3 linked regions of the Candidatus Pseudothioglobus singularis PS1 genome follow. The protein of the gene in region 2 interacts with the protein of the main gene of each other region in a pairwise test. Links are inferred from orthologs where the notes say so. Each region holds a gene or a part of one and is shown on either strand. Other genes may lie near its edges.

Region 1 (2,904 bases), 610 kb from region 2 along the record:
CCTTATCAGAGCTTTCAACTTTAAATTTAACTCTTGTGTCACTTCTTAATCGGGATTTATTAAAAACATTTTTTTGATGAACAAAGTACTTTTCACCATCATCTCCTGTTATAAAACCATATCCCTTTGTACCAAATTGGGCTACTATGCCTGTCATTTTTTTTGCCATTACACTCTCACTTTTTGCAGTAAATACACTGCTTTTTCTACAAAATCTACACCAAGATTTTGAAACATTGGCTCATTTTCAATATCATTAATACACTCCAGCTCTCGACATTGAAAAGAAACTCTAAATAATTCATCGACCTCAAATTTGCTAACTGCAAAAGGTGGGCCAGATCTTTGATGCTGTGGATAATTCAAAGTTAACAATAAAATCCTCACATCAATGACTATTATATCATTTAAATGTTTAATGTATTTTTGTCTTAATTCACTATCAAGAGCGATCAATGATGCGCGGTCATAAACTGCCTTCACCTCCTGAAGATGATTTGCTTCTAAATCAAAATAATTACCGCAATAAATTCTTATTCCATCGCCTTCATAAAGTATGAATCCATCTGAATTTGATATTGAATAAGATAAGTTGTTTTCTGAAAAAAACTTTTCTGCTGCGATAATACTCATCTCTACACCAATCACATTTATTTGATTTTCAAGTAGAAATAACATGTCTTTAGTTTTTCCACACAAGGGAACAAAAATCGTATCCCCTGGAGACAGATTAAGCTGATCTAGATACTCAATGAGCTGTCTATTGATTTGGTCGGCATGCCAACCTATTCTATTGTTTTCCCACCTACTGATCCAATCAGTCATGCTTAATCCTTGTTATAATAAAACTAATCCTTGAAACGCTAAATAAATGCATGATTTGAAATCATTTTAAACCATAAAATATTTTTTACTATTTAAATGCAATCTAACTTCATTAATACAAATTCATTCGATCCTATGAACTTATCATGACTCAAAGTATTGGTGACTGGTCTGAATACCTCTCTAAAGAGAAAGAAAAGGATTACTTTATCTCGCTATACTCGTTTCTCAACTCTAGAATTGATAGTGAAATTTATCCACCCAGAGGAGAATGGTTCAAGGCCTTTGAATATTCAAGCTTTAACTCTACAAAAGTTATAATTCTTGGTCAAGACCCATATCATGGGGATGGTCAGGCAGAAGGACTTAGTTTCTCTGTGCCTAAAGGCACCGCCATACCTCCATCCCTCAGAAATATTTATAAAGAGCTGGAATCAAATAATGTAAATTTTGCGAATCCTGGTCATGGTAATCTTGTCACTTGGGCTACCCAAGGGGTCTTGCTGCTTAATAGTGTGCTAACTGTCGAAAGGCAATCTCCAGCGGCTCATGCGAACAAAGGGTGGGAGTTTTTTACTGATCATGTGATTAGACTCCTCAATGAGAAAAAAAATAATTTAGTTTTTTTACTCTGGGGCGCCTATGCTAATAAAAAAACTGAATTGATAGATAGCAGCAAACACTTAATACTCAGTGCTCCGCATCCATCACCCTTTTCTGCACATAAAGGCTTCTTTGGTAGTCAACATTTTTTAAAAGCTAATGAATACCTTGAATCAAACAATCAAAAGCCCATTGACTGGAGAATACCCAAATGAAACTAATGATTGATGATGCAGTTTGGGGATTTAACAAGATTTTTTCAGAGTTTGGAGAAGTTGTAACTCTTCCAGGCAGGGAAATTAATAGAGAGAGTTTGTTAGACTGCGATATGTTAATTGTGAGATCAAGAACACAGGTCAATCAAGAACTATTAGAGGGCACGAAAATTTCTTTTGTTGGTTCAACGGTTGCAGGCCTGGATCATATTGATGAAAGTTATTTATATAAAAACAATATAGCTTTCTCCTCTGCTCAAGGATGTAATGCTAATGCAGTTGCTGAGTACGTGATTAGTGCATTAGCAAATCTTGCGCATGATTATTGTTTCAAATTAGCTGAAAAGTCGCTCGGTATTATTGGAGTTGGCAATGTGGGTCGAAGACTTGACTTTAAAGCAAAGCAGCTTGGTATGACTACGCTTTTAAATGATCCACCACGAGAGGAAAAAGAGGGTGCTGATGGCTTTGTCAGTATAGAAAATGCTCTTAGTGCAGATATAGTAACCTTTCATACTCCTTTGACAAATAATGGGCCTTATCCAACTCATAATCTTCTTGGAAGTCAAAACTTTAATCTCATTACTCAGGATACAATTCTAATAAACGCGGCCAGAGGTGGAATCATTGATGAAGCCATTTGGGAAACAATCAATACCAAGGCTAATATTATTGATTGTTGGGAGAATGAGCCCAATATTAACCCGACTCTTCAAAAGTCAGCATACTGGTCTACTCCTCATATTGCAGGGCACTCTATCGATGCCAAGTTTATGGGAAGTTTTATGATCTATAAAGAGTTATGCAAATTCATACAAAAACCAATGAATAGTGAAATTGAAACGCTAATTAATCGTGAATCTATGGTGATTGAAGAAAAAACGCTTCATGCGACTCTAAATTCAATATATTCTTTTAAAGATGATGACGAGGTCATTTCAGATATTTCAAAATTTGAAGACTATCGACGAAATTACCCTGAACGCTTCGAATGGCATCACTTTAAAACTCAATTTGACTTACCTAGAAAAAATATAAATCAATACTAACTCAGCGAAAGCATATATTTAATAAGCATTGAAATCGAAATAATGACAATTAAAAACCTAATTATTAGTGGATTGGCTTTCAATAAATAATGAGTTCCAAAAAAAGCCCCAATCATTTGCCCCATCATCATTAGAATGCCAATTAAAAAAGCAATATGGCCAAAACTAAAAAAGACTATGAATCCAGCAATATTTGATGCAAAATTCAAAGG
Region 2 (3,076 bases):
CTCCAATAGCAACATTTCCCACAAATATTTGCTTAGATAATCTTCGATTAATTTTGTGTATTTGCTTCATAATTACTAATTACTTCATCCAGACTTTCGCTATTATTAATAGTTGTTTCAGAAATCGATTCGTCAACTTGATTGACTGAACCTAATTGATTTTTTAATAAAGAAACAGGCTCACTATCCTCAATCGGCCTACTGATGATAATTGAACTGGAGCTTCCCTCTGACAACTCTAAATCCTGAAAATAATACCACATGCCTAATAGAATTATAAATAACAAAACAACCCAGAAGAGTTTTCCTTTAAGTTGTTTTTTCTTTTTAGGATAGTAATCTATTCCGCTCAGCATTTCTTCTGCTCTTGTCTAAGACTTTTCCAGCCAACTGGCCACATGCGGCATCAACATCATCACCTCTTGTTCTTCTTGTGGTCGTTCTTATACCAGCTTTAAAGAGGACATCTTGAAACTTGTCGATAGTTGAAGGGCTTGATGTTTTGTATTGAGACTCTGGAAAAGGGTTAAAGGGAATTAAATTAACTTTTGCTGATTCACTCTCAAACCAGTAATTTAAAAGCTTTGAAAGGGATTTAGCCTGCTCAATAGAATCATTGACTCCATCAAGCATGACATACTCAAATAATATATGCCTTTCTTGAGTTCCAGCTTTTAGGTAATAATGGCATGCCTTCATAAGCTCTTTTATAGGATATTTTTGATTGATGGGGACCAATATATCTCTAAGTATATCATCGGGTGCATGTAAAGAAATAGCCAAGCTAACCGGAACAGTGTCTGACATTCTTATGAGTGCAGGCACAATTCCTGATGATGAGACAGTTACTTTTCTCCTTGAAAGGCCAAATGCCCAATCATCCAAAAGAATTTCACATGCATCATAAACCGGAGATTCATTGAGAAGAGGCTCCCCCATTCCCATAAAAACAACATTAGTGATTCTACTATTATGGGCCTCAAGATAGTTTTTAGCAATCAAGACTTGAGCGATGATCTCGTGATTTTTGAGGTTACGATTAAAGCCCTGATAGCCAGTTGAACAGAAAGTACAAGCCAATGAGCATCCAACCTGCGAAGAAATACACAAAGTTCCTCTATCCTTTTGAGGTATGAAGACACTTTCAATATGATTGTCTTCACCAAGCTTTATAACCCACTTGACTACCCCGTCCTTAGAGTGATTCAAGGAGACAATCTCAGGCATATTTATTGAGGCGATTGAGTCAAGTTTTTGTCTTAAATCTTTAGAAAAGTTATGCATATCATCAAAGTCGGTAACACCTTGATGATAAACCCACTGCATAATTTGTTTAGTGCGAAAGGGTTTCTCATTTAAATCAGAAAAAAACTTCTTAAGCTTACTTTGCGTAAGCCCTAGAAGGTTTTGTTTTTCTAACATAAGACAATATCCTTCTTTTATCTATCTAGTTCTTGGACAAACGCCATCATCGCCAAAGAAATATGCAATTTCAATTGCTGCATTTTCCTGAGAATCAGAACCATGAACTGCATTTTCATCCAAGGACTCTGCAAAGTCAGCTCTTATTGTTCCTGCGTCGGCCTCTTTTGGATTAGTAGCTCCCATTATTTCACGATGCTTTGCAACAGCATTTTCACCCTCAAGAACTTGGATCATCACTGGACCAGATGTCATAAAACTTACTAGGTCATTAAAGAAAGGTCTGTCTTGATGAACGGCATAGAATCCACCAGCCATTTCATCATCCAGGTGAATCATTTTTGATGCAACAATTTTAAACCCAGCACTTTCAAAGCGTGAATAAATTTGGCCAATTACATTTTTAGCTACAGCATCCGGTTTAATTATAGATAGAGTTTGTTCCATGGATAAATCCCCAATTATTTAAAAAGGCGATATTTTACCATGCTAATGTAGATTTCTTTTAATTACAGAGAAAATTGAAAGCTCTTGTTATTAATGTAAAAATTAATCAAAATTAACTTTTTTTATTGATTTCACTCGTCTGAAATTATCATACAAATCAAAGCCTCTAAAATAGGCACTGGCAATTGGCAAAAACCATGGCTTTCCAAAGTAGTATGGCCTTGTTTCTAGAGGCGTTTGTTCAAAAACAGACACTCTTTGATCTGGATTTAATATTTTAAGTGCGGCTTTATGGCCCAAATAGGGGGCCATTGCAACGCCATTTCCACAGTACCCAAGTGCGGAATATATGCCATTTTTTGAGCTAAGATTTGGAAGCTGACTAAAACTAAAGCCAGTAAATCCTGTCCAGCAATGACTAATGTCAACATCCTTCAAAGAGGGAAAAATTTCAGACAGCATTTTCTTAAGCGTTGGCAGAGCGTCTTCAGCACTCATTGCGTGCATTGCAGCTCGGGTACCCAGCATAATTCTTTTTCCACAAGGAGTAGCTCGATAGTAACAATAACGTTTACGAGTCTCCACCATACAATGGCCTCCTGGTAATAACGATTTCACTCTATCCTCACCAATATCAACAGTTGTAATAATAAAGCTTGGAACTGGCAACACACGCCTAGATAAATACTTTGAAAGATTAGAGCGTGTGTATCCATTTGTTGCCATTAATACGTCTTTGCATTCAATAGAGGTGTCATCAGTATTAACTGTAAACAATAGTTCATTTGATTTTGATTTTTTAATAATTTTAGTTACAGGTCTACTTCCATAAACCATTGCACCTGCATTAATTGCAAGTTTCAATAAGCCATAATGAAATTTACGAGGTTGAACCGCTCCATGGTCTTCATAATACTGCCCTCCAAAATATAAATCAGTTTTAATTGACTTCTTTAGAAGATCTAAATTGATCATTTGAGAATTAAAATCTTCAATATCTTTTAATTTATTTAAATTATTAGACATATCTGTTTGGTTTTGAGGTAGCCATGAGGTTCTAAGCCTTCCACAAATTTGAAGATCACAATCAATCTGATTCTCTTTAATTAAATTAGTCGTATAAGCCAGTGAGGCATTAGCTTCTTTATGAAGATTGGAGGCTACCTCTGAGCCATATTTTTGCTGCGCATGATCATTCGAAACTTTA
Region 3 (2,906 bases), 920 kb from region 2 along the record:
TGATTATTCTCGAGGGGCAAGCGGCTTTTGGGTAGAAAATGGAGAGATTCAATACCCAGTCTCTGGCATCACAATAGCTGGAAACTTAAAGGATATGCTTAAAAACATTACCTATGTTGGTAATGATTTTGATCTCAGAAGCAATCTAAAAGTAGGTACCACCTTGATAAGTGAAATGACAATTGCTGGGGAAGGGTAATTGAAAGAGTTTGATGTCATCATAGTTGGTGGCGGCATGATTGGACTCTCATTAGTGGTTGAACTATCAAAAAAAATGGAATTAAGTATTGCAATTATTGACCCAAATAATTCTAATCCAACAATAACTGACTCATTTCATACCCGGGTTAGCGCTATTACACCATCTACCCAAGATTTTTTATGTTCAATCAATGTCTGGGATAAGATAAAAAGAAAAAAAGGGTTTAGTGCCACCAAAGTTTGGGATCAAAACTCACATGGCCATCTTAATTTCTATGCAAAAGATGAAGGCATTGAATACTTAGGTCACATTGTAGAGAATGATCTCATTCAAGCTGCCCTTTTTAATGCAGTTGATCAATCTAAAGTCACCATGATTAATGCAAAGCTAACTGAACTCACAAAAACAGACTCAGGTTATACGTTAGATCTAGATAATGGTGAAAATTACTCATGTAACCTTTTAATTGGGGCAGATGGACCTCACTCAAAAGTAAGAGGTTTGGCAGAGATTCAAGTCACCGAGCATGATTATCAACAAAAAGCAATTATTGCAAATATTGTAAGTGAAAAGCCTTTGATGGATACCACATGGCAAAGATTTTTAACAGATAGTATTCTTGCCATATTGCCTCTATCAGAAAATCAGGCTTCGATTGTTTGGTCCTGTAAAGAGACACTTGCTAATGAGCTTGAAACAACAACAATAAGTATATTCAATAAAATGTTATCTGAGGCATCAGAGTATCAATTTGGATCTTTGGAGCTTCAAAGTAGTAAGAAAAGTTTTCCTTTGGTCTCAAGAAGTGCAAAAGAGTACGTTCTTGAAAATTTAGCATTGATTGGTGATGCTGCTCACAATATTCATCCACTGGCTGGCCAAGGTGCAAATCTGGGCTTTTCTGATGTCATCGAGCTAAGTAAACAGTTATCCGAAAATATTGACAAACCAATGGGAGATTTTATTGTTCTTCGAAAGTATGCAAGAGCAAGAAGGCTAGACAATGAAATGATGTCAAAGACCATGACAGGACTGGACTGGATTTACAAAGAGAATAACGAATCAATAAGATGGCTTAGGGGTTATGGAATGAATTTAATTGATGAAACTCCCATTCTAAAATCTTTTTTTCAAAGACAAGCCTTAGGAAAAGTGAATAAAAATAGTTAACGTATAAATCGCGTTGGAGTGACTATTCCATTGACTGGAACATCCCAGGGCTGAGAATAAAGACGACTCACCTCTTGAGCATCAAATGCTAATCCAAATAATTTTGGTACTCGAAAATTCTTTAATTTTGTATGAAAGCTCAGAGTTTTATCATAGAACCCTCCCCCCATTCCAAGTCGATTTTTATTTGCATCAAATCCGACGAGAGGCATCAGAATAAGATCCATCTTATGAGCGCCAACAAGAGGACTAAAGATTGGTTCATCTATACCAAATCTATTCTTTCTAAATAGTTTGCCCATCTTTGCAAACTTTAGTTTTTCCCCAACAAGAATCGGCAAATATACATAATAACCCTGATGTGTTAAAAAATTTATGGTGTCAATAGTTTCGATTTCACCATCATTAGGTGTGAAAATTGCAATATGTTTCGCATTTCTGAAGATGGCATGTTTTTGACATTGATACAGGAGTTTTTTACCTTGCTTTTTTCGAGTTGGCGTATCGATTGACTTTCTAATGATTCTTAGTTTTTTTCGAAGTTCTTTCATTCGGCAATTTATTTAAATATGTACTAATTTTAGCAGTACAAAAAATGCAAAGAATGGTTATTTATAATTAGATTAGAGGGTCCATTGTGCCGTGTTGACATGGTCCTGAACCATTCTGGTTCAAGGCGGAAGTTCGATGTTTACCGTAGGTTTCCCACTTCAAGGTGGGCATACACAAAAGTAACCAATCTCATCTCCTTTTCTATACTTAATCGGCTCAGGGAAATAAATCAAGCACGAACACAACAGATAGATAAATTATCACCTTTAGAGGATTGAATTGCAATGATATTTCTTCTTTTATTTGCTTAAATTTTTAGGAACAGATAATTTGATAATTTCATTTACTATTATATTAAAAATCTATTCCTATAAAATGCCAGCTCCATTTCTTATAAAAAAACCCTCAAGTGACTGTATTAGCTGCAATTTTATTATTAATTATTATCATGGACCCTATTGGAAACGTGCCTGTATTTCTTAGTATCCTTAAAAATATACCAATTGAGAGACGAAGAATCATCATTGTTCGTGAATTATTAATTGCCCTAGTCATTTTGTTATTTTTTATGTTTGTTGGAAGATATATTCTTCAGTTGTTAGATATAGATCAGTCTTCGCTTGGTATTACTGGTGGAATAATATTATTTATTATTGCCATTAGAATGATTTTCCCTGGAACAAAACCTATCTTTAGTCACAATGAGAATACTGAGCCTCTAATTGTGCCGCTTGCTGTCCCAATGCTAGCTGGTCCATCAGCGATAGCAGCAGTAATACTGTTTATGGCAAAAGAGCCAAATAGATGGGTTGAGTGGACTTTTGTTGTATTTGTTGCTTGTTTAATAACTGGGATTATATTAATCTCATCAGAGGCATTGGGAAGAAAACTAGGTAACAGGGCATTAATTGCTATTGAAAGGTTAATGGGAATCTTGCTGATAATGGTTTCTGTTGACTTTATTCTTGACGGATTAAAACAA

The links.
Region 1: the proteins of ndk (region 2) and ung interact in binary tests that used the Escherichia coli proteins (3 or more experiments, as listed by UniProt). The link is inferred for Candidatus Pseudothioglobus singularis PS1 from one-to-one orthologs.
Region 3: the proteins of ndk (region 2) and W908_RS07485 interact in binary tests that used the Escherichia coli proteins (3 or more experiments, as listed by UniProt). The link is inferred for Candidatus Pseudothioglobus singularis PS1 from one-to-one orthologs.

Annotation. Positions count from the first base shown.
Region 1 is NZ_CP006911.1:1,173,333-1,176,236, forward strand. What follows is about bases 71-2,807. They hold ung (uracil-DNA glycosylase), read left to right. Parts: upstream 71-971; coding sequence 972-1,643; downstream 1,644-2,807. Other genes in these bases: W908_RS05960 (cold-shock protein), read right to left, coding at 71-169; W908_RS05965 (thiopurine S-methyltransferase), read right to left, coding at 169-825; W908_RS05975 (4-phosphoerythronate dehydrogenase), read left to right, coding at 1,640-2,692; W908_RS05980 (TSUP family transporter), read right to left, coding at 2,689-2,807. Also shown: more of W908_RS05960, read right to left, coding at 1-70; more of W908_RS05980, read right to left, coding at 2,808-2,904. UniProt on the Escherichia coli protein: Excises uracil residues from the DNA which can arise as a result of misincorporation of dUMP residues by DNA polymerase or due to deamination of cytosine.
Region 2 is NZ_CP006911.1:560,947-564,022, reverse strand. The notes cover bases 157-3,065. They hold ndk (nucleoside-diphosphate kinase), read right to left. Parts: upstream 1,870-3,065; coding sequence 1,444-1,869; downstream 157-1,443. Other genes in these bases: W908_RS02845 (NAD(P)/FAD-dependent oxidoreductase), read right to left, coding at 1,972-3,065; rlmN (dual-specificity RNA methyltransferase RlmN), read right to left, coding at 328-1,422; W908_RS02860 (hypothetical protein), read right to left, coding at 157-356. Outside these bases: ispG (flavodoxin-dependent (E)-4-hydroxy-3-methylbut-2-enyl-diphosphate synthase), read right to left, coding at 1-70; more of W908_RS02860, read right to left, coding at 48-156; more of W908_RS02845, read right to left, coding at 3,066-3,076. UniProt on the Escherichia coli protein: Major role in the synthesis of nucleoside triphosphates other than ATP. The ATP gamma phosphate is transferred to the NDP beta phosphate via a ping-pong mechanism, using a phosphorylated active-site intermediate.
Region 3 is NZ_CP006911.1:1,480,190-1,483,095, reverse strand. Bases 147-2,885 are described here. They hold W908_RS07485 (5-formyltetrahydrofolate cyclo-ligase), read right to left. Parts: upstream 1,924-2,885; coding sequence 1,369-1,923; downstream 147-1,368. Other genes in these bases: W908_RS07480 (MarC family protein), read left to right, coding at 2,334-2,885; W908_RS07490 (FAD-dependent monooxygenase), read left to right, coding at 200-1,372; W908_RS07495 (metallopeptidase TldD-related protein), read left to right, coding at 147-199. Outside these bases: more of W908_RS07495, read left to right, coding at 1-146; more of W908_RS07480, read left to right, coding at 2,886-2,906. UniProt on the Escherichia coli protein: Involved in the removal of 5-formyltetrahydrofolate.